DNA from 3 places in the Phascolarctobacterium succinatutens genome. Region 3 is predicted to be linked to each of the others. Evidence: a T-box and tRNA genes for the amino acid it is inferred to sense, from the RefSeq annotation. Region 3 holds a T-box; the other regions hold tRNA genes.
What was found. A T-box is a leader RNA that pairs with one kind of tRNA and senses whether it is charged. The one in region 3 lies ahead of pheS (phenylalanine--tRNA ligase subunit alpha), so its partner is inferred to be a tRNA-Phe.

Region 1 (9,933 bases), 690 kb from region 3:
TGCCAACATGCTGCGCAGCCAATATGCGGATGCTGATACGCCGACCTTTGTGGAGCTGGAGTTTTCCTTCCGCGGCAAGTGCTACAGGGTAAAACGCAACCCGGAGTACCGTCGTCCGGCGAAGCGTGGCACCGGTATGACGAAGGAGAAGGCCGGTGCCGAGCTGTACTATCCCGATGACCGCGTTCCGGTAACCAGAATGTCGGAGGTAGATAAAAGCATAGTGGAGCTGTTGGGGCTTAATCACAAGCAGTTTACGCAGATTACGATGATTGCTCAGGGACAGTTCCGCAAATTTTTGGATACCAATACGGATGAGCGCAGTAAAATCTTCCGTGATTTATTTCATACATATTTCTTCCAGCAACTGCAGGATAAGCTGAAGCAGGATGCTGCGGCTAAGCGTAACGAATTTGCCGAGCAGCAGCGCCGAAGCGAGCAGGCGCTGAACGGCATCAGCTGCATTTATCCCGCATATACGGAGCAGCTGCAGAGCTTTGCTTTGCGTCATTACGAGGGCTGTGTTGAAGAAGTACTGACTTTGGTTGATACGATTACTGCTCTGGACGAAAAGGAACAGCAGCAGGTGGCGGCAGCGGCGGCTATCGTGACGAAAAATCTGACTGCGCTGCAGGACAGCCTGGGCGCTATTGCTAAAAAGCAGCAGCTTGAAAAATATATGCAGACAACAGAAGCAAAAATGGTAAGCATGCAAAAGCAACTGGAGCAGGAAGCAGCTGCAGCAGTGCAAAGACAGGAGGCTCTGCAAAAGCTTGAGGCAGAGGTCAACGAAGCGCAAAAGGGCGAGGTGGAGCTGGCACAGCTGCAAACAGAAAGGCAGCAGCTGGCTGCACGTCAAAGGGAGCTGCTGCAACTGCAGGATATGCAGCAGCGTTACCAAAGGCAGGAGGTTGTTCTGCTGCAGAAGCGTCAGGAGTATAAGCAGGCCTGTGATAATTTCAATCATCTTAATGAGCTGAGCGATACTTGCTTTGACAGATTTTTGAGCGCGCAGGCGGGCCTTCTGGCGCACGATAAGCTGAAACCAGGCAAGCCCTGCCCGGTTTGCGGTTCCTGCGAGCATCCGCAGCCTGTGCAGCTGGCGCAGGATGCACCTACCGAAAATGATGTTGAGCAGGCACGCGCTAAAGCTGAGGCTGCTCAGAAAATAAGGGATGGCCTTATAGGTGAAGGCAAGGCTTTAAAGGAGCATCTGGAGCTGGATAAAACCTTGCTGCTAGGCAAGGGAGTAGAGCTGCTTGGCTGTGACGATTTGAAGCTGATTGCCGAAAGAGCGCAGTCAGAGCTGAAGGATGTTAACAATAAGATTACGGCTCTGCGCCTGAAGATGGGCTTTTTGCAGGAAAAGGTGGAGCAATACCGTAAGCTGGCGAAAACTTTGGAGCAGCAGAAGGCTGTCGACAAGCAGGCGGAGGCTGCGGCGCAGAGCATAAGGCAGCAGCTGGCAGGTGCCGAAGGACAGCTGCAGGAGCTGAAAAAGCAGCTTGCCGAGCAGAATGAGCTGCTGACGGATGTGGATGAACAGAAGCTGCAGCAGGAGCATGAAAAGCTGCTGGTGCAACAGCGTGAGCTGGAGCTGCAGGATAAGCGGCTGTATGCCGCCATTAAGAATAACCAGCGGATTAAGCAGGAGGTCAGCGGCTACGAAGCGCGCAGGGCAGCCTGCGAAGCGGAGTACAGCTTGATCAACAGCCTTTCCGCAACGCTGAACGGAACCCTGACCGGCAAAAAACGTGTTAATCTGGAAACCTATGTGCAGATGCACTACTTCGATAAAATTCTGCAGCGCGCCAATGTAAGGCTGCTGCACATGAGCCGCGGCCAGTACGAGCTGTGCCGTGACAAAATGCAGGATGCGGACAGCAAGACGGGCAACAGCAAAACAGGCCTTGATTTGGAGGTTAAGGATTATTACAGCGGTAATCTTCGCAGCGTCAAAACCTTAAGCGGCGGCGAATCCTTCATGGCATCGTTGGCGTTGGCGCTGGGGCTGGCGGATGAGGTGCAGTCCTGTGCAGGCGGTATTCAGTTGGATACGATGTTTGTCGACGAAGGATTCGGCTCACTGGATGACAGCAGTCTGCAGCAGGCTATTGCTACACTTCAGGGACTCAGTGAAGGCCATCGCCTTGTAGGTATAATTTCGCATGTACACGATTTGCAGGAAATGATTGACAAAAAAATTCTCGTCAGGAAAAAACGCGGCCAACAGGGGACAGGCAGCGAAGTCGCACTGGTGGTGGATTAAGGTAAAAATATCACTGCGGAAGCAGAAAATTACTTTACCATATATTGTCAGTGTGATAAAATAATCTTTATACTTAAAAGGCAAATCGATTGCTGACATGTTCGTAGCAGCAGTTAAAAAACAAAATGTATGGAGGGCTTGACGATGAAATTATTGGAAGAAAAAATTGTTAATGACGGTGTTATCAAAAGCGGTAATGTCCTGAAGGTTGACAGCTTTTTAAATCATCAGATTGATGTGCCGTTTGTTGCGGAGCTTGGTAAAGAATTAAAGCGCTTGTTTGCAGACAGGAATATTACTAAAATCCTGACTATTGAAGCCTCCGGCATCGGTATTGCCTGCGTTGCGGCAATGTATTTTGGCGTTCCGGTAGTGTTTGCCAAGAAATCCAGCGGCAGCAATATGGATAAGGATGTTTACTTCACTCAAATTTATTCCTATACCCATAGCAAAACAAACGACGTTGTTGTTTCTAAAAGATTCCTGTCTAAAAACGACCACGTGCTGATTATTGATGACTTCCTGGCTAACGGTTGTGCTCTGGAAGGTCTTATTGACATTGTGCGTCAGTCCGGCGGCACTGTTGAGGGCGTTGGCGTTGCTGTAGAAAAAGGCTTCCAGGGTGGCGGCGACAAGCTGCGCAAAGCCGGCTACAACCTGCATTCCTTAGCTATTATTGATAAGATGGATGCCAAAACCAACACAGTAGTGTTCAGACATGAGGAAGAGTAATGAGCGAAAAACAATATACTGATCCGATATACGACTTAGACGGAAAAATTTCTGTAAGCAAGGCGATTCCCTTCGGCCTGCAGCATATTCTGGCGATGTTCGTAGCGAATATCGCTCCGATTCTGATTGTAGCCGGTGTGGTAAAAATGCCGGTAGAGCAGAGCGGTGCGCTGGTGCAGTCGGCAATGCTGGTAGCAGGCATCGGTACGCTGATACAGCTTTATCCTGTCTGGCGTGTCGGCAGCGCTTTGCCTATCGTTATGGGCATCAGCTTCACCTTTGTATCCATCGCCTGTGTTATCGGTGCTAAATACGGTTACGGCGGCGTTATGGGTGCGGTGCTGGTTGGCGGTTTGCTGGAAGGCTTTTTAGGTCTGGGAGCAAAATATTGGCGCCGTCTGATTCCACCGATTGTTGCTGCTACCGTTGTTACCTCCATCGGTTTCTCTCTGTTGGCGGTAGGTGCTAACTCCTTCGGCGGCGGCTTCGGTAACCCCAACTTCGGTGATGCTCCTTATATTATTGTAGGTACGATTACTTTGGTAAGCTGCATTGCCTACAATATTTTCGCCAAATCCTTCTATAAACAGCTTTCCGTGCTTTTTGGTTTGATTGTCGGCTATGTAGTTGCTTATTTTATGGGCATGGTAAACATGAGCAAGCTCGCTGAGGTTAAGCTGATTGCTATTCCTCAGCTGATGCCTTTTACCATGGAATTCCATCCCGATGCAATTTTTGCATTCTTTTTGATTTTCCTGGTTTCCGCAACCGAAACCATTGGTGATACCTCCGCAATGACTGCTATCGGTCTGTGCCGCGATGTTAAAGAAAAAGAAATTTCCGGTTCTATTGTCTGCGATGGTCTGGTAAGCAGCTTGTCTTCCGTTTTCGGCTGCCTGCCTATTACCTCTTTCAGCCAGAACGTAGGCCTGATTGCTATGACAAAGGTTGTTAACCGTTTTGCTATCATGACAGGCGCTGTTATTATGATTATGGCAGGTCTGTTCCCAGCGCTGGGCGTGCTGCTGGCATCTCTGCCGGAGGCTGTTTTGGGCGGTTGCACCTTGATGATGTTCGGTTCTATCGTAGTCAGCGGCGTGCAGATGATTGCCAACTGCGGCTACAACACCCGTAATGTAACGATTGCTTCTTTGGCACTCAGCATCGGTATCGGCTTTACTCAGACACCGGCAATTTTTAAGATTTTCCCTGATTTGATTAAGAATGTTTTTGCAGAAAACTGTGTAGCTGTAGTTTTTATCGTGGCTATGGTATTAAATATCATTCTGCCTAAAGAGGAAGAAGAATAACGATACGTGTTTTAAAATAAAGAGGGGTTACAAATGAAGATTATTGATGCCCATATGCATTATTACAATGTTGATGGTTTTGTGCAGGTTGCAGCCAATGCAGGCTATGAAAATACAGCGGCCTGCTGGCAGAAAATATGCGAAGAAAACAATATCGCTTTTTCCGTAGCTATGGGCAACACTAATTATACGTCTTCGAAATACGGCGGTGTCACACCGCGCATGATTGACCTTGCAGCGCCTTTTGACGAGGCGCATTACAATCAGCCGCAGAACATGGGTTACTGCATGGGTGTAAACAGCGAGGCTATAACCGAAGCAAATGCGGAAAAAACAGCGCAGGAATTTGAACGCTTTATTAAGGACCCGCATTGTTTGGGCATCAAGCTCTATCCCGGTTATAATGCTGTCTATGTCAACGATAAAAGGCATTGGCCGCTGTTTGAGCTGGCGCGTGCCTATAATATGCCAGTTGCAATTCACACAGGCGATACAGCCTGGCCCAGCGGTCTTTTGAAATATTCGCATCCGCTTACTGTTGATGAAGCGGCAGTGGCGTTTCCTGATGTAACCTTTGTTATAGCGCACTGTGGTTGCCCCTGGTTTGCTGATGCGGCAGAGGTGGCCTGCAAGAACGCCAACGTATGCATTGACCTTTCAGGTCTGGTGGAGGGCAATCCCAAACCGCTGATGCTGCTCGAAAGACAGCGTGGCTTTTTGCGCCAGCTGCATACTTGGCTGAATTATCTTGGTAATTATGAAAAAATCATGTATGGCAGCGACTGGCCGCTTGTAAATATTCCCCTGTATATCTGGATGATTAGCCACGTTGTTCCCGAATGCTATCACGAGGATGTATTTTATAACAATGCAGTAAGGATTTACAGTAAAATCGGCAAGCTGCTGGAAAAGTGCGGAGGTTGAGATGGGACAGCCTGATATCAAAGAAATAGAGACAGGGCTTAAGGATTGGGACTTTGTGCGCAATCTGCCTGCAGCAATCGGTGATTATACCCTTGTGCCGGGCTCCGGTATCAACGGGCAGATTTTGAATATTGCAGCCTATGTGCATGAAGCATCGCACTGCCGTCTTGATTTGACTTATACAAAAGAAACATTTGACTATGTGCCGGTAAAAACCGTTGGCCTGCATACGTTCCGCGACGTGCGTTTCTTTTGTCGTGACCGCGAGCATTTTGCTGACATGATGCGCAAGAGTTTGCCGGATATTCTGGCCAGCATGGATAAGAAAACCGTGCATACGCTGCCGTATGAAGCGAAAGCGCTGCATTTTGAGCAGTGGGACTATTGGCGTACGCTGCCTGCTCAGGTAGGCGATTATGAGCTGTATATTACGCCCGATAATCCCTTGCCTTATATCAATGGTTCCTTTATCTTTTTGGATTATACTGATTTTAAGCATGGCAATCAGATATACTTTTCCTATAATATTTTCCGTGATGAGCTGTTTGCGGAAATGCGCAAGAATCATCTGCCCTTGACCACAGACGCTTTTGACGTGCTTGGCAACGTGCCGGCGGAGGATAAGCTGCAGGCTTTGCAGGTGCATATAGAGGAAAAACTGATGGCTGCATTGGAAGATTAAAAAAAAGTATAAAAAGATGTTGACAAAATAGGTTTAAGCCTGTATAATGTAATTCGTAGTTGATTGGCCCGGTGGTTCAGTTGGTTAGAATGCCGCCCTGTCACGGCGGAGGTCGTGGGTTCGAGTCCCATCCGGGTCGCCAATCATGCCTCGGTAGCTCAGTTGGTAGAGCAAAGGACTGAAAATCCTTGTGTCCACAGTTCGATTCTGTGCTGAGGCACCATATTGCGGAAATAGCTCAGTGGTAGAGCACCTCCTTGCCAAGGAGGGGGTCGCGAGTTCGAATCTCGTTTTCCGCTCCACCTTTTAAGGCGACATAGCCAAGCGGTAAGGCAGAGGTCTGCAAAACCTTTATCCCCAGTTCGATTCTGGGTGTCGCCTCCATTTTTATTTCTTAAAAGGTGTTAAGTAGTTATGTCTGCCGCGGTGGCGGAACTGGCAGACGCAAGGGACTTAAAATCCCTCGGGTAGTGATACCCGTACCGGTTCGATTCCGGTCCGCGGCACCAAACAATGATATACGCTTATTATCATTTATAAATGATTTAAGTAAAGAAGGCTGATTGAATTCTTAGAGAGTCAATCAGTTTTTTTGTATTCTCAAGATGACTAAGGAGATTCCTATGACCATAGAAAATAAATTGGGCATTACTAATTCTGCGGAGCTGGCCAAGGAAGAAGAGCGACTCAGCAAAATGCAAGCTATAAAACTATTTGAGAGTGATGCTTTGGCGAATCTACCGGCCGGGAAATTTTCGACACTGGCTTTCATTCATGAGTATCTTTTTCGCGATATCTATAGCTTTGCGGGAGAGATTCGTGATGTGAATATTGCTAAGGGTAACTTTCGCTTTGCTCCCTTGATGTACCTGCGGGAGGCTCTGCAGCATTTGGACGCCATGCCCCAGGGCAGCTTCGACGAGATCGTGGAAAAGTATGTGGAGATGAATATTGCTCATCCTTTTCGCGAGGGTAATGGCCGCAGCATGCGCATTTGGCTGGATGATATGCTGAAAAAGGAGCTGGGGCAGTGCATTGACTGGTCCATTGTGGATAAAGAGGATTATCTTTTGGCTATGGAGCGGAGCCCCATTCGTGATATCGAAATCAAGCATGTGCTTGGCAAGGCTTTGACCAATAACATTGCTGACCGCCTCACCTACATGAAGGGCCTAGACGTAAGTTATCATATCGAAGGCTACAATGCTTATAAGGCCGAAGAGCTGTGAGGATGCAAAGTACAACTATATCACTTTGGTAATACAAATATATAAAGATAAAAACAAGAGCTAGGAGACAGCGCGCTCCTAGCTCTTATTTTATTAGTAGCACAAAAGCAATTGCATCTATATCACTTTGGTGATATAATAACCATGAGGATATAAAAGAGGGGGTAATTATGGATAAGCTTATAACTATCTATCATGGTTCTGAAAATATCATAGCAAAACCGGAGTATGGCAAAGGTCGCTTAAACAATGATTTCGGACAGGGTTTTTATTGCACCGCTAGCGAAGCTTTAGCCAAGGAATGGGCTGTGTCCTCCATGCGCAATGGCTTCGCCAATTGTTATACGCTAGATACAGAGTTTTTAAATGTTTTAAATCTTAATACTCACCAATACACTATTCTTAATTGGATAGCAATATTGGTAGAACATCGTCTTTTCACTGTTAAAACACCTGTGGCCAGAAGAGCTAAACAGTACTTAATTGATAATTTTACAGTAAACGTGAATGCATACGACTTAATCATCGGCTACAGAGCAGATGATTCCTACTTTGATTACGCAGAGTCATTTATCAATAATGGTATTTCGGTTCAGCAATTAGCAAGGGCTATGCGCTTAGGAAAATTAGGTGAGCAAATTGTCGTTAAATCTAGCTTTGCTTTTTCAAAATTGCAGTTTCAAGGCTATAGCGTAGCTGAAAGAGAGCGCTACTACCAATTGCGCAAGGATAGGGATGATGAAGCTAATCGATTGTATTGGGAACTACTGGAAGAAGAAAATGACGGTCTCTATATACAGGATATAATAAGAGGGGGCATAAAAAATGACGATGCGCGCATACCAAGAAATATATCTGAGTAATGCCCAAGCTGTGTTAGGGGATGCTTTTGATTATGCCGTCAATGTTTGCCATTACTCTGGAGAAGATTTTATAAAAATGTTTGTTGTAAGCACCATTAGTACAAAAATCGCCAATGGCGAGCCCGCCTACACTAAAGGAAAAAGTGGCATAGAGGTGCTCATAGACATAGTATACGAAACTACCAGCAAATATATCCCAATAATACCTGAGGCAAGATTTTCTCGGTCTCCTGAATATTGGATTGGTTGGGCGATAGCTTATTATCAATGGTACTCCTGCAGAAAATTCGGGGAGATTTTTAGGGCAATTAGCTTTGCCGATTTAAAAAGCCTCTATCATGCTTTACACGAAGCAGACATTAGCAAATTCGTGGATATAGTTGATGCGAAAATGAAGGAGTATTATCCAGAAACAAGGCTTAAAAGCTTTAGAAGTACGAATGGATTAAGCCAAAATGAGCTAGCTAGAGTTTCTGGTGTTAATTCTCGCTCCATCCAAATGTATGAACAGCGCCATAAGAATATCAATAAGGCTAGTGCAGAGACAGTTTGGCGGTTGGCTAAGGCCTTGAATTGTGGTATGGAGGATTTGCTTGAGGTTTAAAAGTTGTTTTTTAAAGGTCCGTGTCAAGAATAAAGCCTTTTAACAGGTATTCTTTCAATGTGCTATTGGCCCATAACCATATTAGTAATTTTGTCTGCATCTAGGATAATTTCAATGTTTTTGTCAGTAACAATAACTTTGATTAAGAATAATTCGACTAACAATTTTTTGGCGGAGTTAGTATCAAGTGAGCATATTTTAGATTCAAAAAGTTTAAAGGCTTTAATTATGGCCTCGTCAGTTAGCACCTTAAGGTTCTTTTTATCTTTAAGATTGTCAATCTGGGCTTTTAATTTTTGGCTCATTGTATAATGAAATTGCACACCTGAAAAATTGAATAAAAATAGTCCATTGTGATACCTTTGTGTTAAGATTAAGTTTCTACACAAAAACTAACTAAGGAGTAATCACAATGGACTACACCAAAGATATCACAAATCATCAAAAAGGTAAACACTTTTCTTTAGGAGACCGCAGGGAATTACAAGGAATTCTGTCTGACAGCTCTAAACAGTATTCTCTTCGTCAGCTGGCAAAGTATTTTAACTGTGCTCCAAATACTATCAGGAATGAACTCAAGCGTGGTGCTCATCCTCATACCGGTAGATATGGAGCTGCTCGTGCTCAACGTGCCTATATTGCTAGCCATAGCAACAGTATTTGCAAGTCTAAAAGATTTCTTACAAGTAATTTTGTTACTTGGACTGTTCGAAAAGTATTGCAAGAACACTGGTCTTTGGATGCCTGCCATGGCTATGCCCTAGACAATCATCTATTTCCTCTCAAAGAAATTGTGTGCGTAAAGACTCTCTATAACTATGTAGATTCCATGCTGCTTAGATTGCGCAACATTGACCTTCCATTAAAGGTAAGAAGACGTAGAACAACCCGCAGCATAAAGAAAAATCTGAAGCATATGGGTCGCAGCATAGACGAGAGGGATTCTAATGTGGATGAACGCAATGAATTCGGTCATTGGGAAATAGATACTGTTATAGGAAGTAAAAGCAAGAGTGACAACGTGGTGTTGACTCTTGTGGAACGTATAACACGCAAGTATATCGCACTGAAAATAACTAGTAAAACATCCTTTGCTGTTAACGAAGGCATTGCTTACCTAAAGGAATACTATGGTACTAAATTCAGTCAGGTGTTTAAGACAATTACTAGCGATAATGGAAGCGAGTTTGCAGAACTCTCGCAAATAGAGAATGACACTTCTATAAAAATATACTTCGCACATCCTTACAGTTCTTGGGAAAGAGGCAGTAATGAGCGCCATAATGGTTTGCTCAGAAGATTCATCCGAAAAGGAAAGAG
Region 2 (9,933 bases), 650 kb from region 3:
ACCGTGCTTACTTCGGCCAGAAGGACGCACAACAGGTTGAGGTTCTGAAGCGCATGGTAAAAGACCTGTTCTTCAATATCCAGCTGCGCATTATGCCGATTGTCCGCGAAGCTGACGGTTTGGCAAAGAGCTCCCGCAACACCTATCTGAATGAAGCAGAGCGCAAAGCAGCTCTGGTACTGAGCCGTAGCCTGAAGGCTGCTAAGGAGCAGTACGAAGCAGGTGAGCGTGACGCTGCTAAGATTACTGCGGCTGTTACCGCTTCCATTAAAGAAGAGTCCATGTCTGATATTGATTATGTTGAAATTTATGCACTGCCGGAATTGAAACCTGTAGCAGCTCCGATGGCAGGCAGCAACCTGCTGGCTGTAGCTGTTAAATTCGGCACCACACGTCTGATTGATAATGTAGTTTTGGAGGAGAAATAATATGCTTTATACTATGCACCATGGCAAAATTCATCGCGCTACCGTAACCCAGGCTAATCTGGAATATATGGGCAGCATTACTATCGACAGCGAGCTGCTGGAGCTGTCCGGTATTCTTCCGGGAGAGCGTGTACAAATCGTTGACAACAACAACGGTAACCGTCTGGAAACATATGTTATCGCCGGTGAGCGTGGCAGCGGTGTTATCTGCCTGAACGGTGCTGCTGCACGTAAGGTTCTGGTTGGTGATACTGTTATCATCATCGCTTACAGCCTTATGACCGAGGAAGAAGCTAAAACTTATGTACCGAAGGTTGTAATGGTTGACGAAAACAACCATCCAATCAACGTTCGCGGTACTGAAAAGGAAGCAGAAATCGGCTGATTATAAGCATTATATGAGCACGTTGCGGCTTGCGCTTGGCGCAGGCTGCAGCGTGCTTTTTGTGTTGGCGGTTTGCTGAATTTATGAAGTATCAAGCGATTTCGGATAGTAATAAGAAGTTGCATATTTTTCGAAAAGAACAGCAAATAAAAAACTTCGGTAGAACGCTAAATATAATCGTTCTACCGAAGTTTTTCGTTTCTATTTGTTTTTATCGTGGCAGCAGCAATGTTCTGCTTCCACAGGCTTCATGGAGCATTCCGGGCAGATGCCTTCGCCCTCTAAAAGCTTGCTGCCCCAGGCGTACATGGCCTGCAGAATAGGAAAGAGGCTTTCGCCCCGCGGCGTCAGGCTATACTCAACCTTAGGTGGCACGACGGCGTACACCTTGCGCGCAATCAAGCCGTCACCTTCCAGCTCGCGTAATTGCTGGGTGAGCATTTTGGGTGTTGCCTCGGGGACGAGGCGGCGCAGCTCGTTGAAGCGCAAAATTTTGCCGGACAGATGCCACAGGAGCAATGCTTTATATTTGCCGCCGATAAGCTGCAGCGTGGCGGCAACGGGACAGTTGACGTTAATAGTGTCTTTCATTTGGAGTTTCCTTTCTGCAAAGAGCAAGGTGATTAAGATATAATGATGTTATGAAAAAATCATATGTCTGCCTTGCGCAGCAAAAATTATATATCTTTACAGTATCTTTTTACATACTATCTACCTAAATAGTGCGTTCTTGAAATAAAGATAGCGTTTGCTATAATAATAGCAGATAAAAATTTTTACGTCAAACAGATAGCAAGCGAAAGGAGTCACGATGAAAAAACAGTTACTTGATATAACGGGCATGAGCTGCAGTGCCTGCTCTTCGCGCATCGAAAAGGTTGTCAACAGGATGCAGGGTGTAGAGCAGATGAGCGTTAATCTGCTGAAAAATAATGCACACGTTACCTTTGACGAAAGTGTTGTGGATGAAAAAGCAATTATCGCCCGCATTGAAAAGCTGGGTTTTGGCGCGAAAGTGCATGCTGCAAATGTTGCAGCACCGGTACCTCAGCAGGATACGGCGGCACAGGAGATGGAGGAGATGCGCCAGCGTCTTATCGGCTCGCTGATTTTTGCCGGTCTTGTCTTTTATCAGCACATGGGGCGCATGTGGGGCTGGCCGCTGCCAAGCTTTATTCTGGGGCAGGAAAACGAGCTGATTAACGCTTTGCTGCAGATGCTGTGGTGTATTCCGGTGCTCTTTATCGACCGCAAGTATTTTATCCACGGTGTGCGCAATCTTTTAAGCGGTGCGCCTAATATGGATTCCCTGATTGCCGTAGGCAGCGGTGCATCGTTTATTTATGGTTTGTATTCCGTATTTGGCATGGCGTATGCCTTTGGACATAACCGTCTTGATTTGCTGCCGGGCTTTGCCGATGCTTTATATTTTGAAGCGAGTGCCGTAATTTTGGCACTTGTAACTGTCGGCAAGTTTATGGAGGCGCGGGCAAAGAGCCACACCTCTGATGCGATTAAGGCGCTGATGAATCTTACGCCGAAGACGGCGCTTGTCGAGCGTCACGGTCTGCAGGGAGAAATTCCTGTAGAGGAGGTAGTTACGGGCGATGTGCTGATTGTAAAAAGTGGTGCGTCCGTGCCCGTGGACGGCAAAATTATTGAGGGCAGCGCTGCCCTGGACGAAAGTGCGCTGACGGGTGAAAGCCTGCCGGTAGATAAAACAATCGGTGACAAGGTTATCGGCGGCACTATTAACAGAAGCGGTTACTTTAAGATGGAAGCGACTGCGATTGGCGCTGATACTGCTTTAGCGAAGATTATTGCGCTGGTGGATGAGGCAACATCTTCTAAAGCGCCTATTGCCAAGCTAGCTGATAAGGTGAGCGGCTATTTTGTGCCTGCCGTTATAGGCATTGCCGTGCTTGCGGCGGTTGTCTGGCTGGCGCTGGGCGCAAGCTGGCACTTTGCACTGACGATAGCTATTTCGGTGCTCGTCATTTCCTGCCCCTGTGCTTTGGGATTGGCAACACCGACAGCGATTATGGTAGGAACGGGGCGTGGTGCCAAGAGCGGCATTCTGATTAAATCGGCAACAGCGTTGGAAACAGCGCATAAGATTGATACCGTTATCTTAGACAAAACAGGTACGATTACAGCGGGCAAGCCGGTGGTGACGGATATTTTACCTATAAAGATTACGGAAAATGAATTGCTGGCCTTTGCCACAGGACTGGAAAAGCTGTCGGAGCATCCGTTGGGTGAAGCTATTGTTGCTGCTGCTGAAGCAAAGCAGCTTGTTTTGCCGGAAGCCGGCAATTATAAGCAAATCCCTGGTCAGGGTGTTACAGCGGAGCTTGCGGGAGCTGAATGTGCGGCAGGCAATCTCAAGCTGCTGGAGGCGTTGAATGTTGATGTCAGCAGTTTGATGGAACGGTATGACAAGCTGGCGGCTCAGGGAAAAACCCCGTTATATTTTGTCCGTGCAGGCGAGCTTTTAGGCTGTATTGCTGTTGCCGATACCGTAAAGGCTACGAGCAGGGAGGCTATCGGCAAGCTGCAGGCAATGGGCCTGCGTGTGCTGATGGTAACAGGTGATAACCGGGCGACGGCGGAGGCGATTCGCACACAGGTAGGCGTTGATGAGGCTGTTGCTCAGGTGCTGCCGCAGGATAAGGAAGCGGTGGTACGCAAGCTGCAGCAGGAAGGTCATATTGTCGCCATGGTAGGCGACGGCATTAACGATGCGCCGGCGTTGGCGCGTGCCGATGTAGGTATCGCTATCGGTGCCGGCACGGATATTGCGATTGAAGCTGCTGATATGGTTTTGATTAAAAGCGACTTGTTGGATGTGGCGAAGGCAATTTGCTTAAGCCGCAGCGTGATGACCAATATCAAGGAAAATCTTTTCTGGGCCTTTATTTATAATGCTGTCGGTATTCCGTTTGCTGCAGGTGTATTTTATACTGCCTTCGGCTGGCTGCTGAATCCGCTGATTGCAGCGGCAGCGATGAGCTGCAGCAGTGTTTCTGTTGTTACTAACGCACTAAGACTGCGTTTTATAAAATTGTAATTGCAAAGGAGATTTTATTATGACTAGGACTATTGCTATCGAAGGTATGCATTGCCAGCATTGTGTTGGCGCCGTTAAGGAAGCACTTTCTGCTGTAGCAGGTGTAACAAGTGTTGTTGTTTCCTTGGAAAACAATAATGCGGTTGTTGAGGGCACAGGCCTGGATGATGCAGTTTTGAAGGCTGCTGTTGAGGATACCGGCTTTGATGTAACCGGCATCAACTGAAAATAAGCACAAAAAACGCCGCGTAAAGCGGCGTTTAAGTTTGTAAAAAGGTCGCTGCGCAGCGGCCTTTTTCTTATGCAAATATTTCTGCTATAGCAGGCGGAAGCATGTCAAGTGCGCTTGCTGTCATAAATGCGGCAGCAATGGCTACGACGATAAAAGCAGCAGCGTGCGGATAATCCTTTTTGCGCACGGAAGAGAAGATGGCACGCAGGGATAAAAGCAGAATCAGACCCCAGATGTAGGGACCGGTTACTTCATGGAAAAATTTTTCAAACATGATAACACTCCTTGCTGGCTAAAAAATGTGTTTAAGCAGATATAGATATACATATAATAAAAAAACACCCGCAATAGCAGGTGCTGTTTTTGGATTGGTGCCTCAGCACAGAATCGAACTGTGGACACAAGGATTTTCAGTCCTTTGCTCTACCAACTGAGCTACCGAGGCGTAATGGCGACCCGGATGGGACTCGAACCCACGACCTCCGCCGTGACAGGGCGGCATTCTAACCAACTGAACCACCGGGCCATTACAATATTGAGGCAAAATGGGCAAAAAAATGGTGGGCGCTAACGGGATCGAACCGCTGACATTCTGCTTGTAAGGCAGACGCTCTCCCAGCTGAGCTAAGCGCCCGTATTTGGTGACCGGTGGGGGAATCGAACCCCCGATACCGCCGTGAAAGGGCGGTGTCTTAACCGCTTGACCAACCGGCCAAATGTGGTGACCCATGTAGGCCTCGAACCTACGACACCCTGATTAAGAGTCAGGTGCTCTACCAACTGAGCTAATGGGCCGTGGTCACGTTACTTGATTATAATACTCTATATGCAGGAAAATGTCAAGCACTTTTTTCAAAAAAACTTAAAAAATCTCCGGAAGCATAAAAACATTTGACTATGCATCTAGAAAAGCATACAATTAAAGTGTTATAGTAGGTTCTAAATTTTTTGTACGGAGGATAGACTTATGGATTACGATATTGCCGTTATTGGTGGTGGTCCTGCCGGCGTATCTGCAGCGATTACTGCAGCCAGCAAGGGACGTAAGGTTGTTCTGTTTGAAGCCCATGGCTTCAGCCCCCGTCTGCGTAGTGTAGCGCAGATTACAGATTATATGGGTATACCCGATATTTCCGGTACTGCGCTTATGGATATTTTTGTAAATCATCTCAAGCAGATGGAAGTAGATATTATTGAGGCCAAAATTATTTCTTTGCGTGAGGTAGGCGAAGGCTTTATGCTGGGTACTCCGCATGGTGAATATTCTGCGGATTCCGTAGTATTGGCAACCGGTATTTCCCGCTCTACCCTTTTCCCCGGTGAAAAGGAATTTTTGGGTAAGGGCGTAAGCTACTGCGCTGTTGTTGATGCTGATAAATATAAGGGCAAGTCCGTGGCTGCTATTGCTACAGTACCTGATGCTCTGGAAGAGGTTGAATATCTGGCAGACCAGTGCGAGCATGTATTCTTCTTCCCGCTGTATACCGGCTTTGTTCCGCCTAAAAAGAAAAATATTACCGTAGTGCTGGATAAGCCGACAGAAATTACCGGTACCGACAAGGTTACCGGCTTGCGTGCAGGCGATGATTTTTACAGCGTTAAGGCTGCCTTTGTGTTCCGTGCCAGCGACCCGCTTAACAGCTTCCTGCCGGGCCTGGAAATACGCGGCCGCAGCATTTATGTTGATGATCAGGCGCAAACAAATATTGAAGGCGTTTTTGCCGGCGGTGACTGCACAGGTCAGCCTTGGCAGGTAAACCGTGCTGCCGGTCAGGGACAAAAGGCTGCTCTTTCGGCAATCCGCTATCTTGCACGTCGCGATGAGGGAATTGACTATTAAAAATTGCAGTAAAATCTTTTATCCCGACGGGATTTATGCTACAATATAAGTTATGATAAATTATTTGGAGGCTATATTATGTTAGATTTAAAATTCGTCCGCGAAAATCCGAAGCTGGTCGAAGAGGCTGTAAAAAGCCGTAATGGCAGCCTTGATTTGACTGAATTCCTGGAACTGGATAAACAACGTCGTGAAATTACCCAACAGGTAGAAGCACTGAAAAAAGAACGCAACACTGCATCTCAGGAGATCGGCAAGCTGAAAAAAGCCGGTCAGGATGCTGCTGAGCAGATGGCTGCAGTTCGTGCTCTCGGCGATAAAATTGCTGCAGATGACAAGGAACTGAAAGAAATTGAAGAAAAAATCAAAAGCATTCTGCTGACTATTCCTAACGTTCCCGCAGAAGATGTTCCCGTAGGCAAAGATGATACCTGCAACCCGGTTATCCGCACCTGGGGCGAACCGACCAAATTTGATTTTGAACCTAAGGCTCACTGGGATATCGGTGAAAACCTGGGCATTCTGGATTTCGAACGTGGCGTTAAGGTTAGCGGTGCACGTTATGTATTCTATCGTGGCATGGGCTCCCGTCTGGAGCGTGCCGTTATCAACTTCTTCCTGGATGTACACACCAGAAAGCATGGTTATACCGAATTCTTCCCGCCGTTCATCGTTAACGGTGCAAGCATGCAGGGCACCGGCCAACTGCCGAAATTTGCCGAGGATATGTACAAGCTGGAAAACGGCGATATGTACCTGATTCCGACCGCAGAGGTTCCTGTAACCAACTATCATCGTGATGATATTCTGACCGGCGACGAACTGCCGCTGAAATATACCGCTTACAGCGCTTGCTTCCGTGCAGAAGCCGGTGCTGCAGGCCGTGATACCCGTGGCCTGATCCGTATGCATCAGTTCAATAAGGTTGAGTTGGTTAAATTCACCAAACCGGAAGAATCCTGGGCTGAGCTGGACAAGCTGACCAACGATGCTGAAGAGGTTCTGCAATTACTGGGCCTGCCGTACCATGTTGTACGTCTGTGCACCGGTGATCTTGGCTTCAGCTCTGCTACCACCTATGACCTCGAAGTATGGCTGCCGGCAGCAAACTGCTACCGTGAAATTTCTTCCTGCTCCAACTTCCTGGACTTCCAGGCACGTCGTGCCAACATCCGCTTCCGTCGTGATGCAAAATCCAAACCGGAATTTGTACATACCCTTAACGGCAGTGGTGTAGCTGTTGGCCGTACTGTTGCTGCTATTCTGGAAAACTATCAGCAGGCTGATGGCAGCGTAGTTGTTCCTGAGGTTCTGCGTCCTTACATGGGCTGCGATGTAATTCCCGCTCCGAAAAAATAATTTGCGCAGATACAGCTAAAAAAAATAAGCGTTGAAATGTCATTTAACCGGCATTTCAACGCTTTTGTTTTGCCTGCCGGATTCAGATATGTTTCTGTGTTTAATATGTTTTGTGGCGAAATTTTCGCTATTTTATGCTAGAAAATGAGCCAATCCGTGATTATTGGAAAATTTTCCCGTTCTCCTTGAAAAAAATCAATTTTTTGCCGTTTTCCTATTGTACTTTAAAATTATTGTGGTACAATCATAGAAGAAAAAATAAATGCAATAGCAAGGGGAGAGTGTTATGAGTAATAAAAAACATTTCCAAATAAGCCAACAGGCTGTAGAAAAATTAGCGGTACGTTTCGGTACGCCGCTGTTAGTGCTTTCTCTTGAGGAAATCAAAAAGAACTACAAGGTTTTGAAAAAATATATGCCGCGTGTCAAAATTCATTACGCGATTAAGGCTAATCCTCATCCGGAAATTTTGCGGGTGATGGCAGATATGGGCTCCTGCTTTGACGTAGCAAGCGACGGAGAAATCCGCACTATGCATGATATGGGTGTGGATGGCGGCCGTCTGATTTACGCTAATCCGGTAAAGACGGGCGTAGGTCTGGAGGCCTGCCGCAGCTGTGGCGTACGCAAGATGACCTTTGACAGCGCCAGTGAAATAGATAAAATAAAAAAACAGTGCCCGGATGCGACTGTACTGCTCAGACTGCGTATCGACAATTCTTCGGCACATGTTGATTTGAATAAAAAATTCGGTGCAGCGCGTGAAAATGCTCTGGCTTTGATGCAGCAGGCTAAGGAAGCAGGCTTGGATATGGCTGGCATTGCCTTTCATGTAGGCAGCCAGACTGTCAGCGCTGATCCTTATCTGCATGCGCTGGATATTGCGCGTGAGCTGTTTGAGGAGGCTGAGGCAGCAGGCCTGAAGCTGCGCATTCTTGATGTCGGCGGCGGCTTCCCTATTCCTGAGCCGAAGGTGAAATTCAATCTGCCGGAAATGCTGCGCCAAATCAATGCGCGTTTGGATGAAGATTTTGCCGATGCCGAAATTTGGGCCGAACCGGGCCGTTATATCTGCGGTACGGCGGTTAATCTGATTACCAGCGTCATCGGTGTTACCGAGCGTGGCGGTCAGCCATGGTACTTCCTTAATGAGGGCTTGTACGGAACCTTCTCCGGCGTCCTCTTTGATCAATGGGATTTCAAGCTCATCAGCTTCCGTGAGGGTGAGGAAAAGGTGGCAGCGACGTTTGCAGGACCAAGCTGCGATTCCCTGGATATTATGTTCCGCGGACGCCTGACAGTACCGCTGCAGGTTGGCGATTTGCTGCTGGTTCCCAGCTGCGGTGCCTATACCTCTGCCAGTGCAACTACTTTTAACGGTTTCAGCAAGGCTAAGTTTGTTATCTGGGAGCGCGTAAAGGCTGAGGTTGAGCCTGTGGCCGCCGTTGGCCGTGTTGAGATGAATCAGTCTGTAGCTCAGGCTGTAAAATGAAAATAGAATTATTACCGCATCAGCGTTTAACGTTGGTGCGGTTTTTATATTTTAGGAAAAACGTGACAGATGAAGTATAAAAAATACGGAGAAACGTTACAGATGGGGCATGAAAAGTACGGAAAAATGTTACGGAAAGCAATGATGAAATGCGGAAAAACGTGACAAGTCCAGGATTTTTTAGACGCAGAGAGGGCAGTCTTAACGCTCATTTTACGCAAGTATGCTTTATACTTACATTTCTATCAGCTTTACTTCTACCTTCAGTTCAGACAACAATGCCAGTAAATCGCCGAAAGTAAGCCAGACGGTAGCGGTGGTGTTATCGTTCGGATGAATACCGATGATGGCGGATAGCGGTAAGTTTTTGCTGCTGACGAAGATAACGCTTTTGCTTGTATCGTTCAACAGGCCGAAGGGAGAAACTAAGCCTGACTGCAGTCTAAGATATTTTTCCAGACGCTCTGCCGAAGCGAAGCTGAGGCGGGAGCTTGCAAGCTTTACTGCAAGCTCTTTTAGGTCAACAGGCGTAGCTGCGGGGACGGTCAGAAGAAAGTGCTGCTTACCGTTACTGTTGCGCAAAAATAAGTTTTTGCAGATAACGGCGTTGGCAGGAATATCCAGTACATCGAATTCTTCCATAGAATAAACCGGCCGGTGTTCCGTACAGGTAAACGGTATGTTCTTAGCGTTTAGCAAATCATAGATGTCATTCTTGCCGAAAATCATAGACAATCTCCTTGCAGTAATTTTTTGTGTATCAATGTAATTTATTATAAGTCAACTAAGGATTTACGGCAAGCCGCAGGCTGTCTAAAATATGGAGAAAGCTTGGCGTTCATGCTATAATAATAGCAAAGCGAAAGGCGGAAAAGATAATGCGAAAAGTTATAATATATATTTTGGCGCTGCTGGCTTTGCTGGCAGCAGGCTGCGGCAGCCAACAGCCACAGCCGAAAGAGCTGCAGCTCTGCAGCAGCATGGGCACCAAGCTGACGGAGATTATTGCCGACAGCTACAGTAAGGCTGCCGGTGTAAAAGTAAATATAAGCTATCTGCCGGGAGGCACGCAGCAGGAACGTTTGGATTACCTGCGCAAGCATAAATTTGATGTCTGGCTGGGCGGT
Region 3 (9,933 bases):
GCGGTGGCACACCGTCGGTGCTCAATCCGGCGCAAATCAGTGCGCTGCTGAATAAAATTCACAGTGTAGCAAAGCTGGCGGATGATTGTGAGGTAACCTTTGAAAGCAGTATCTATGATTTATCGGCGGATAAGCTCGCTGCCTGCATTGACGGCGGCGTGAACCGCTTCAGCTTCGGCGTTCAGGCCTTTGATACGCATTTGCGCCGCTCCTTAGGCAGGCTTAATGCCAAGGAAGAGGTAACGGGCAAGCTCGAAGAGGCGGCAGCTAAAGGCGTCAAGGTTATTATCGACCTGATTTACGGCCTGAACGGCCAGACGCAGGCCATGCTGCTGAACGATATCGGAACGGCGCTGGCCTGCGGCGTGAGCGGTATGGATTTGTACAAGCTGCAGATTATGCCTAAATCTCCCTTAGGTCAGGCGATTGCCAAGGGCAAGATCAAATACGAATATAACGACAGAATGCTGGCGGAAATGTTCGTTGCTGCCGATGCGTTGCTTGCAGAGCAGGGGGCCAAGGTGCTGAGCTGCTGCCATTGGGCAATGCGCGAGGATGAACGCAGCGGTTACAATACGCTAGTGAAGAGCGGTGCGAATATCATTACCTGCGGTGCGGCCTGCGGCGGTCACATGGGAATGTATAACTATATGAAGACTATGGAACGAAGCGACTATGTAAAAAAGGCTACGTCCGGGCAGTACGCCGTTATGGGCATGGGCAAGCATAACGAAAATTATCTGCTGCTGGAAAAGCTTTCCGGACAGTGTGATGCGGGCAAGCTTGATTTTGCTTTGCTGAAGCAGTATAGCGATGCGGATTGGGAAAGCCTGCTTGCGCCGCTTTTGGAGCAGTGGGAGCTTTTGGACCTGCTTTACGCAGTGGATGGCAAGTATTACTTTACGGCGAAGGGAAAATATTACTATCGTCAGATGGACAGAGTGCTGCTGACAGCTGCGGAGTGCGCACTTTACGGCAAACCGGGACTGATGGAGCAGGCAGGCCAGAAGATGATGGGCATTATGAAGAATATGAAATAAAAGGAGTGTACTACTATGCAGGACATTTTAATCGTTTATGACAGCAAAACCGGTAATACGGAAAAGGTTGCCAAGGCTTTGGCCGAAGCTGCAGGCGAACGCTGCGTGCTGGCGCAGGTTGACGCTGCTCCGGCTGCGGATGACTTCGCTGTTGTTGTGGCAGGATACTGGGTTGACAAGGGCGCACCGAATGCGAAGATGAAAAAATATTTGGAGAATTTGCACGGCAAAAAGGTAGTGCTGTTCCAAACCTTGGGTGCAGACCCGGCGAGCGACCACGCTGTAAGCTCCCTAGTAAATGCAGGCGTATTAATGAACAAGGACTGCAAGGTACTGGGTACTTTATCTATCCGCGGTGCGATTGACCCGGCGCTGATTGCCATGATGCGCAAGATGCCGGCAGGCAGCCCGCACAGCCCCAGTCCCGAGAGCGAAGCCCGTTGGGCTGCTGCAGCCAGCCATCCTGATGCAGCGGACTTGGCGAAGGCCAAGAGCTTTATGCAGGGCTTTTTGGCTATGTATGACAAGTTTTTGAAGATGATGTAAGAGCAGTCCTTTATATAAGAACAGTGTTTTATAATGCGCAGTCGCAGTTTGGCTGCGCATTTATTATTGTAAAAGCATTTTAGGGCAGATAAATTTAAACGATGAACTAAAAGTGTAGAACTATTGACAAAATTGTGTCTTGCGTAAAGTTCGCTCATAGTGTACAATGGATGTAGTCATTAAATGCAATTTTGAAAGGAAGGTGCATTATGAAAAAATTATTAGTGCTCATCATGGCAGCTTTGATGATTCTTGCTATGGCTGTTGCAGGCTGTGGCGGCGATGACAAAAAAGCTGACAACGGCAGTACTCCACACAAGGAGAAGCTGGTTATCGGTACCGATGCCGATATCAACAACCTTAACCTGCAAAAACAACAGGACGCTGCCAACAACGTTATTCTGAAGAACACTCACCAGACTCTGGTATTCTTCAATAACGGCTCTCAAGGCAAGGAGCGTTTCGGCCCCGGTCTGGCTACCGACTGGAAGTTCGTAGATGATACCCATATCATCATGAACCTGCGTAAGGATGTATACTTCAACGACGGTAAAAAGACTCCGATGACTGCAGATGACGTTAAATTCACCTTGGATATGGCAATGAAAAACGTTATCAAATCCGCTCTGGCAGGCTATGTAAAATCTACCGTTAAAGACAAATATCAGATTGAAATCGAAATCAGCTCCTATAACAACGAGTTCATTCAATCTCTGTCCTCCGTTCCTCTGTCCATCCAATCCAAAAAGGCTTATGATGACGGCGTAAAAGAGCCGTGGCTTATCGGCACCGGCCCTTACAAATATGACAAATGGGTTCAAGGCGAATACTGCCGTCTGACCAAGGTTAAGGATTATTGGGGCAACAACCTGCCTGCAACCGAAAACTTTGCTCCCGGCGTATCCGATATCATCGAATTCCGTCCGATGATCGAAGCTTCTGCTCGCGTAATGGCTCTGCAGGCCGGCGAAATCGATGTATGCGTAAATCCGCCTATCAGCGATCTGAAATTCTTGAAGGATGACAAGAATATCACTGTTTACGAACAACCCGGTACCCGTCTGTTCTACTTCGCATTCAATGTTGAAAAGAAACCGTGGGATAACCAAAAACTGCGTCAGGCTGTAGCTTGCGCAATCGACAAGAAATCCGTTCTGGACGCTGCTCTGAATGGCAAAGGCACTCTGCAAAAAACCATTCTGAACCGTGGTCTGTGGGGCTTCTATGATGAAATGCCCGGCTATGACTACAATCTGGAGCGTGCTAAACAGCTGATGAAGGAATCCGGCGTAACCGGTCCTATCAAAACCACTCTGACCTATGCAACCGGCGCTCCCTATGAGCAGATTGCAACTGTTATCCAAGCTAACCTGGCACAAATCGGTATTACCGTAGATCTGGTTCCGATGGAGCAAGCTGCTCTGAAGGCTGCCTGCAAGGACGGCAAACAAAGCCTGTTCCTGTGGCGTTGGAACGAAGACTCCAAGGTTGACTTTGTATATCGCGACCTGTTCTACACCGGTTCCGGCTCCAACTATCATCACTTCTCCGATCCGAAGGCTGACAAGCTGATTGATGATGTTGCAACCCTGAAGGATCAGAACAAACGTATGGAAGCCGGCGTTGAGCTGCAAAAATACCTGGTTGACGAATGCCCGCAGGTTCCTCTGTACATTGCTAACCTGGTAGTTGCCTACAATAAAGACCTGAAAGGTCAATATTTCTACGGCGGCGGCAACCACGATTGGCGTCATGCTTATATCGCTAAATAATTTTGCTGAAAAATTTACAAAGGCGTAAAACAAGGGAGGCGTAGTCCTCTCTTGTTTTATCATAGCACCTTTTATTTGAGTTCTACGGAAAGGAGCTTTGTTGAATGCTTAAATATGTTGTCAACAGACTCCTCAGTTTGATTCCGGTAATTTTAGTAACCTCTTTTCTGATTTACTGGGCAATGAGTCTTACTGAGGGCGACCCCGCAATGATGATTGCCGGCGACGGCGCTTCGAAGGAAATGATTGATCAGATCCGCCATGATCTTGGTCTGGACCAGCCTTTCCTGCTGCAATATTTTAACTATATGAGAGGTATGCTTGTAGGTGATATGGGCAAATCCTATGTAACCAACAAGGACGTATTCCATACCTTCTTCCAATATCTGCCGAACACCCTGTATCTGGGTGGCGCTGCTGTTATTATCGCTACTCTGGTATCTATTCCTCTGGGCATCTACACCGCTATCCACCAGAACACCTGGAAGGATACCGCAGGCATGATTTTCGCTTTGTTCGGTACCTCCATGCCTAACTTCTGGCTGGGACTGATGCTGATTATTATCTTTGCTCTGCATCTGAGATTATTCCCGACCGGCGGCAACTTCGGCTGGAAGAGCCTGGTTCTGCCTGCTGTAACCGTAGGCTTCGGTCTGGCAGCTTTGATTACCCGTATTACCCGTTCCTCCATGCTGGACGTTATGCGTCAGGATTATATGACAACCGCGCGTGCTAAAGGCTGCAGCGAGCATCGTGTAATCTACAAGCATGGTCTGAAAAACGCACTGATTCCTATTATCACTGCTATCGGTCTGCAAATGTCTTTGGTTATCACCGGCTCCGTACTGGCTGAAACCGTATTCAGCTGGCCCGGTATCGGCCGTCTGGTATACGAATCTATTACCAGACGTGATATTCCGATGGTAACAGGTTCTATTATTCTGTGTTCTATTTTGATGTGCCTGATTAACCTGGTTGTCGATCTGGTATACGCATTCTTTGATCCGCGTATCAAGGCACAGTACAGTAAGAAGGGGTGAGGAAGATGGCTGCAAAGAAAAGAACTAAAAGACGCACCATGTTCCAGGAAACCTGGCATCGTCTGCTGAAAAATAAGGGCGCTGTAATCGGCATGGCCTTTCTGGCACTGCTGTGCGTCATCGCTCTGGTAAGTCCCTTGGTATTCAACTATGAAACCGACGTTATCGGTCAGAACCTGGCTATTAAGCTGCAGCCTCCCAGCGGGGAGCACTGGTTCGGCACCGACGAATACGGCCGTGACCTGTTTGCACGTGTTATGTACGGCGCACGCTATTCCATGGCTATCGGTATCGGTTCCGTAGGCTTCGGTCTGATTGTAGGTACTATTTTAGGCTCTATTGCCGGCTTCTACGGCGGCAAGGCCGATGATATCATCATGCGCGGTATTGATATTTTCTACTCCATTCCTAACATTCTGAAGGCAGTAGTAATCGTATCTCTGCTGGGCACCAGCACCATCAACCTGATTATTGCTCTGGCAATTTCCTGCGCAACCAACTATGCGCGTATCGTGCGTGCTTCCGTTATGACAGTGCGCGATTTGGAATATGTTGAATCCTCTTATGCGATGGGCCTGCCCACCTGGAAGATTATTCTCAGACATATCCTGCCGAACTGCCTGTCTCCGATTATCGTACAGACTACTCTGCTGATCGGTACTACTATTATTTCCGCTTCCTCCCTGAGCTTTTTGGGTATCGGCGTACCGGCGCCTGCTCCCGAATGGGGTGCGCTGCTTTCCGGCGGCAGAGGTCATATTCGTGATGCCAGCTACATTTGTGTTATTCCCGGTTTAGCTATTATGTTTACCGTATTAGCCTTGAACCTGTTGGGCGATGGCCTGCGCGATGCGCTGGATCCTAAGCTGAAGAAATAAGGGGGCTGCATTATGGATTTATTATTAGATATTAAGGACCTTGTGGTCCATTACGAAACAGAAGACAGCGATGTACATGCTGTCAACGGCATTGACATCGCTATCGGCAAAAAACGTACTCTGGGCCTGGTAGGCGAAACCGGTGCGGGCAAAACTACTACCGCACTGTCTATCATGAACCTTGTTCCGGATCCTCCGGGAGTTATTAAAAGCGGTACGATTAAGCTCGAAGGCAAAAACGTACTCGAAATGAGCGAGCGTGAGCTGGAGGAAATGCGCGGTAACGACGTGGCAATGATTTTCCAGGACCCGATGACTGCGCTGAACCCTGTTATGACCGTAGGCGAGCAGATTGCCGAAAGTCTGGAGCTGCACCAGAACCTTACTCCGGAGCAATCTCTGGAAAAGGCTAAGGATATGCTGAAGCTTGTTGGTATTGCCGAGGCAAGAGCCAACGACTATCCGCATCAGTTCTCCGGCGGTATGAAGCAGCGTGTAGTTATTGCTATAGCGCTGGCCTGCAGTCCCAAGCTGCTGATTGCCGATGAACCGACCACCGCACTGGATGTAACCATTCAGGCGCAGGTGCTGGAGCTGATGAAGGACCTCATCAACAACCGCGATATGTCCATGCTGATGATTACGCACAGCCTGGGTATCGTTGCCGAGGTTTGCGACGATATGGCAGTTATGTATGCCGGCCGTATTGTGGAGAAGGGCACTGTTGACGATGTATTCAACAACATGCGCCATCCCTACACCGAGGGCCTGTTCAACAGCTTGCCTAACCTGAAGGAGCAGGGCGAAATGCTGGAGCCTATCAAAGGCCTGATGCCCGACCCGGCGGATTTGCCGCCCGGATGCACCTTTGCTCCGCGTTGTCCCTATGCTACCGAAGCATGCTCTGCCTCTGTGCCTGAGCTGCATTCCGTAGATGGCAGCAAAACTCATTTTGTAGCCTGCCACGCTTATTCCAGACCCGGATTTGCTTTAAGGAGGAACCAAAAATGAGTAATGCTCCGCTGTTAGTTATTGACAATCTGTCCAAATATTTTAATACCGCTGCAGGTCAGCTGCACGCTGTCGATGGTGTAAGCTTTACTCTGGAGGAAGGCAAAACTCTGGGTATCGTAGGTGAATCCGGCTGCGGTAAATCCACCACCGGACGCTGCATTCTGAAGCTGATTGAGCCCACCAGCGGCAAAATCATCTTTCAGGGCAACGATATCACCAAGCTGAGCCGTAAGGAAATGCGCCCGCTGCGCCAGAAGATGCAGATGGTATTCCAGGATCCGTTTTCCTCTCTGGATCCGCGTGAAACCGTTATGCAGCTTATCAGCGAGCCTATTATCGAGCATAAGCTGATTAAAGGCAGGGAAGCGATTGAAGAACGCACTCTGGAGCTGATGCGTACCGTTGGTCTGGCAGAGCGCTATGCCAATGTATATCCGCATGAGCTGGACGGCGGCCGCCGTCAGCGTATCGGCATTGCCCGTGCTTTGGCTATGAATCCTAAAATCATTGTTTGCGACGAGCCTGTTTCCGCGCTGGACGTTTCCATTCAGGCGCAGATTCTGAACCTGCTCAAGCAGCTGCAAAAGGATTTGGGACTTACCTATATCTTCATCACCCATGACTTGTCCGTTGTAAAATATTTCTCGGATGATATTGCGGTTATGTATATGGGCACCATGGTAGAAAAAGCACCCGCTAATCTGCTGTTCAAAAATCCGCTGCATCCTTATACTAAGGCACTGCTTTCGGCAATTCCTCTGCCTATCGTGGGCAAGGATAAGCCTAAGCGTCAGGTTATCAAGGGCGAAATTACCGCTCCTATCAACCTGCCGGATGCCTGCCGTTTCATGAAGCGCTGCGACTGCCCTGTTGCCGGCGTTTGTGATAAAGGCAATCCTGTACTGCGCGAGGTTGAGCCGCAGCATTTTGTGGCCTGCTCCTGCGTAAAATAATTTATATTGAAAAAATTAATCGCCCTCTGAAAAGCTGATTTCAGGGGGCGATTTTCCCTTATCCTATTGGTGATTCCCTTATTTTATGGTATAATTTAAGGAAATGGAAGGAGGAGTAAGGGAATGAGAAGCTTTAACTACTCAATAATTAGAGAACAAAAATGGGATTCAGAAATTTTGAGCTTGATAGCTGCAATTTATAAAGAGGCAGGTAAACAGGAGCTTTTTGTAAAGCAACGGCCGGAAGAGCTAAATAAGCTGGTAGAAATAGCAAAAATTCAAAGTACGGAAGCGTCTAATGCGATTGAGGGCATTGTTACGACTAGCACTAGAATACGTGAGCTTGTAAACGAGAAAACAACACCGAGAAATCGTGATGAGCAGGAAATTGCCGGCTATCGTGATGTATTAAATATAATACATGAGAATTTCGATGTTATCCCCATCTCCAAAAACTATATTTTACAGCTTCATAAAATTTTGTATGGACATATGAATAACCCGCTTGCAGGAAGAACAAAAAGCGTGCAAAATTATATCAGTGCTACTTACCCGGATGGTAGTACTAAGATTTTATTTACACCGCTTGCTCCTTACGAAACACCGGAAGCGCTTGAGCGTATCTGTGAAGAATATAATATGGTTATAGGCAATTCGGAGCTAGAACCGCTTATCGCTATACCTATTTTTATTCATGATTTTTTATGCATTCATCCCTTTAATGATGGCAATGGAAGAATGAGCCGCTTGCTGACAACCTTACTTTTGTATAGAAGTGGTTTTTATGTTGGAAAATATATTTCTTTGGAAGCTAAAGTTGCGCAGAATAAGGATTTATATTATGAAGCGTTGGCTGATTCGCAAATAGGCTGGCATGAGGGTAAGGAAGATGCTATACCATTTGTAAAATATATTTTGGGGACCATTCTTGCTGCTTATAAAGACTTTGAAGAACGTATGACTATCATTGAGCCTAAGCTTTCTGCGCTGGAAATGGTACGTAGAGCAAGTGAAAATAAAATTGGACGCTTTAATAAGCAGGATATTCGTGAACTTTGTTCTACGCTTAGCGACAGCTCTATTGAAGCTGCTCTGCGTAAGCTGGTGCTTTCCGGTGAATTGCAAAAAGAAGGCAAGGGGAAAAGCACTTGCTATTTTAGAGTTAAATGAGGGTATTAAAAATAGAGTAAAATTAACCGCCATATGAAAAGCTGATTTCAAGGGGCGGTTTTGTCCAATATTTGTTACTTTCGTCCAATTATATACCAATTTTGGACGAAAAGCAAATAGGCTGGATGAAAGGAGAAAATAATAAATCATTTTTCCCCTCTTTATCTTTTGCTCAAAAAGTGCTATAATAAACATCAAATTGAATCGACCCCTGATAACACGATGAACAAGCAAGTAGGCTTAAGGCTGTGTTTAAGAGAGCGAAGTCGCCGGCTGTAAGCTTCGCACACAAAATTATGCCGAAGTTCCCTTGGGAGTGTCCTGCCTGAAGGCCGCATGGCTGCGTAGGGTGGGCGTAAGGCTGCGTTAAAGCTTGCAAATGAAGGAACAAATTTGGGTGGTACCGCGAAAGTTTTTCGCCCCTGTAAACTTTTATCAGTTTTGCAGGGGCGTTTTCTTATTTTTAAAGACAGTTGATAAAGCATCATCTGCTGCGGTTATTCCGCATATCCGGTACTTTCTAAGCTGTCAAAGGAAGAAAGGATGAAATCAATGAAAGAAAAATTGGAAGCATTAAAAGCACAGGCTTTAGAAGAGCTTGCTGCCGTAACTTCTCTTGATGCGCTCAAGGACCTGCGCGTCAAATATCTGGGCAAAAAAGGCCCGATGACCGAAATCCTGCGCGGCATGGGCAAGCTGCCTGCCGAAGAGCGTCCGAAAATCGGCCAGATTGTTAACGAAATCAAGGCTGAGCTGGAAGGCAAAATCAACGAAGCAACTGCCATGCTGGAGAAAAAGGCGCTGGCTGACAAGCTCGCTAACGAGCAGGTTGATATTACTCTGCCGGGCCGCAAGCCGAAAACCGGTCATCTGCATCCCGTAACATTAACCATGCGTGAGATTAAGAAAATCTTCATGCGTATGGGCTTTGATGTTTGTGACGGTCCGGAAATTGAGGATGTATACCACAACTTCACCGCATTGAATCTGCCGCCTGATCATCCGGCACTGGATATGCAGGATTCCTTCTATATTACCGAAAATTATCTGCTGCGCACCCAAACCTCCGGCGTGCAGGCGCGTACTTTGGAAAGCAAGGAGCCTAACACTCCGATTCGCATGATTTGCCCCGGTACCGTTTACCGCTGCGATTACGACGCAACCCACTCCCCGATGTTCCATCAGGTAGAAGGCCTTGTTGTAGATAAAAACATCAGCCTGGCAGATTTGAAAGGCACTTTGGAGCTGTTCTGTAAGCAAATGTTCGGCGAGGATGTTAAGGTTCGCCTGCGTCCTTCCTACTTCCCGTTCACCGAGCCTTCTGTAGAAGTGGACGTATCCTGCCCGATTTGCCATGCTAAGGGCGGCGGCTGCCATGTCTGCAAGGACAGCGGCTGGCTGGAAATCCTTGGCGCCGGTGTTGTACATCCCAACGTACTGCGCATGAGCGGTTATGATCCCGAGAAAATGACCGGTTTTGCCTTTGGTCTGGGCGTTGAACGTATCGCTATGCTGAAATA

Region 1: it encodes a tRNA-Phe, which carries the amino acid that the T-box ahead of pheS (phenylalanine--tRNA ligase subunit alpha) is inferred to sense. The anticodon was not compared.
Region 2: it encodes a tRNA-Phe, which carries the amino acid that the T-box ahead of pheS (phenylalanine--tRNA ligase subunit alpha) is inferred to sense. The anticodon was not compared.

Annotation. Positions count from the first base shown of each region.
Region 1 is NZ_CP097284.1:903,541-913,473, forward strand. It holds gene M5E81_RS04285 (AAA family ATPase) at 1-2,269, shown strand, start outside; gene M5E81_RS04290 (xanthine phosphoribosyltransferase) at 2,414-3,001, shown strand; gene M5E81_RS04295 (uracil-xanthine permease family protein) at 3,001-4,311, shown strand; gene M5E81_RS04300 (amidohydrolase family protein) at 4,345-5,235, shown strand; gene M5E81_RS04305 (hypothetical protein) at 5,237-5,917, shown strand; tRNA gene M5E81_RS04310 (tRNA-Asp) at 5,983-6,059, shown strand; tRNA gene M5E81_RS04315 (tRNA-Phe) at 6,065-6,140, shown strand; tRNA gene M5E81_RS04320 (tRNA-Gly) at 6,145-6,219, shown strand; tRNA gene M5E81_RS04325 (tRNA-Cys) at 6,228-6,301, shown strand; tRNA gene M5E81_RS04330 (tRNA-Leu) at 6,338-6,426, shown strand; gene fic (protein adenylyltransferase Fic) at 6,541-7,146, shown strand; gene M5E81_RS04340 (DUF3990 domain-containing protein) at 7,317-8,009, shown strand; gene M5E81_RS04345 (helix-turn-helix domain-containing protein) at 7,972-8,613, shown strand; gene M5E81_RS04350 (IS30 family transposase) at 9,026-9,933, shown strand, end outside.
Region 2 is NZ_CP097284.1:2,238,185-2,248,117, reverse strand. It holds gene panC (pantoate--beta-alanine ligase) at 1-428, shown strand, start outside; gene panD (aspartate 1-decarboxylase) at 430-813, shown strand; gene M5E81_RS10830 (winged helix-turn-helix transcriptional regulator) at 1,015-1,404, opposite strand; gene M5E81_RS10825 (heavy metal translocating P-type ATPase) at 1,625-3,883, shown strand; gene M5E81_RS10820 (heavy-metal-associated domain-containing protein) at 3,903-4,109, shown strand; gene M5E81_RS10815 (hypothetical protein) at 4,183-4,389, opposite strand; tRNA gene M5E81_RS10810 (tRNA-Phe) at 4,485-4,560, opposite strand; tRNA gene M5E81_RS10805 (tRNA-Asp) at 4,565-4,641, opposite strand; tRNA gene M5E81_RS10800 (tRNA-Val) at 4,674-4,749, opposite strand; tRNA gene M5E81_RS10795 (tRNA-Glu) at 4,755-4,829, opposite strand; tRNA gene M5E81_RS10790 (tRNA-Lys) at 4,835-4,910, opposite strand; gene M5E81_RS10785 (NAD(P)/FAD-dependent oxidoreductase) at 5,083-5,955, shown strand; gene serS (serine--tRNA ligase) at 6,034-7,314, shown strand; gene M5E81_RS10775 (type III PLP-dependent enzyme) at 7,601-8,806, shown strand; gene M5E81_RS10770 (prolyl-tRNA synthetase associated domain-containing protein) at 9,041-9,535, opposite strand; gene M5E81_RS10765 (extracellular solute-binding protein) at 9,685-9,933, shown strand, end outside.
Region 3 is NZ_CP097284.1:1,589,927-1,599,859, reverse strand. It holds gene M5E81_RS07555 (radical SAM protein) at 1-1,040, shown strand, start outside; gene M5E81_RS07550 (flavodoxin family protein) at 1,056-1,586, shown strand; gene M5E81_RS07545 (ABC transporter substrate-binding protein) at 1,796-3,358, shown strand; gene M5E81_RS07540 (ABC transporter permease) at 3,463-4,398, shown strand; gene M5E81_RS07535 (ABC transporter permease) at 4,404-5,276, shown strand; gene M5E81_RS07530 (ABC transporter ATP-binding protein) at 5,289-6,287, shown strand; gene M5E81_RS07525 (ABC transporter ATP-binding protein) at 6,284-7,243, shown strand; gene M5E81_RS07520 (Fic family protein) at 7,367-8,413, shown strand; T-box leader at 8,627-8,840, shown strand; gene pheS (phenylalanine--tRNA ligase subunit alpha) at 8,966-9,933, shown strand, end outside.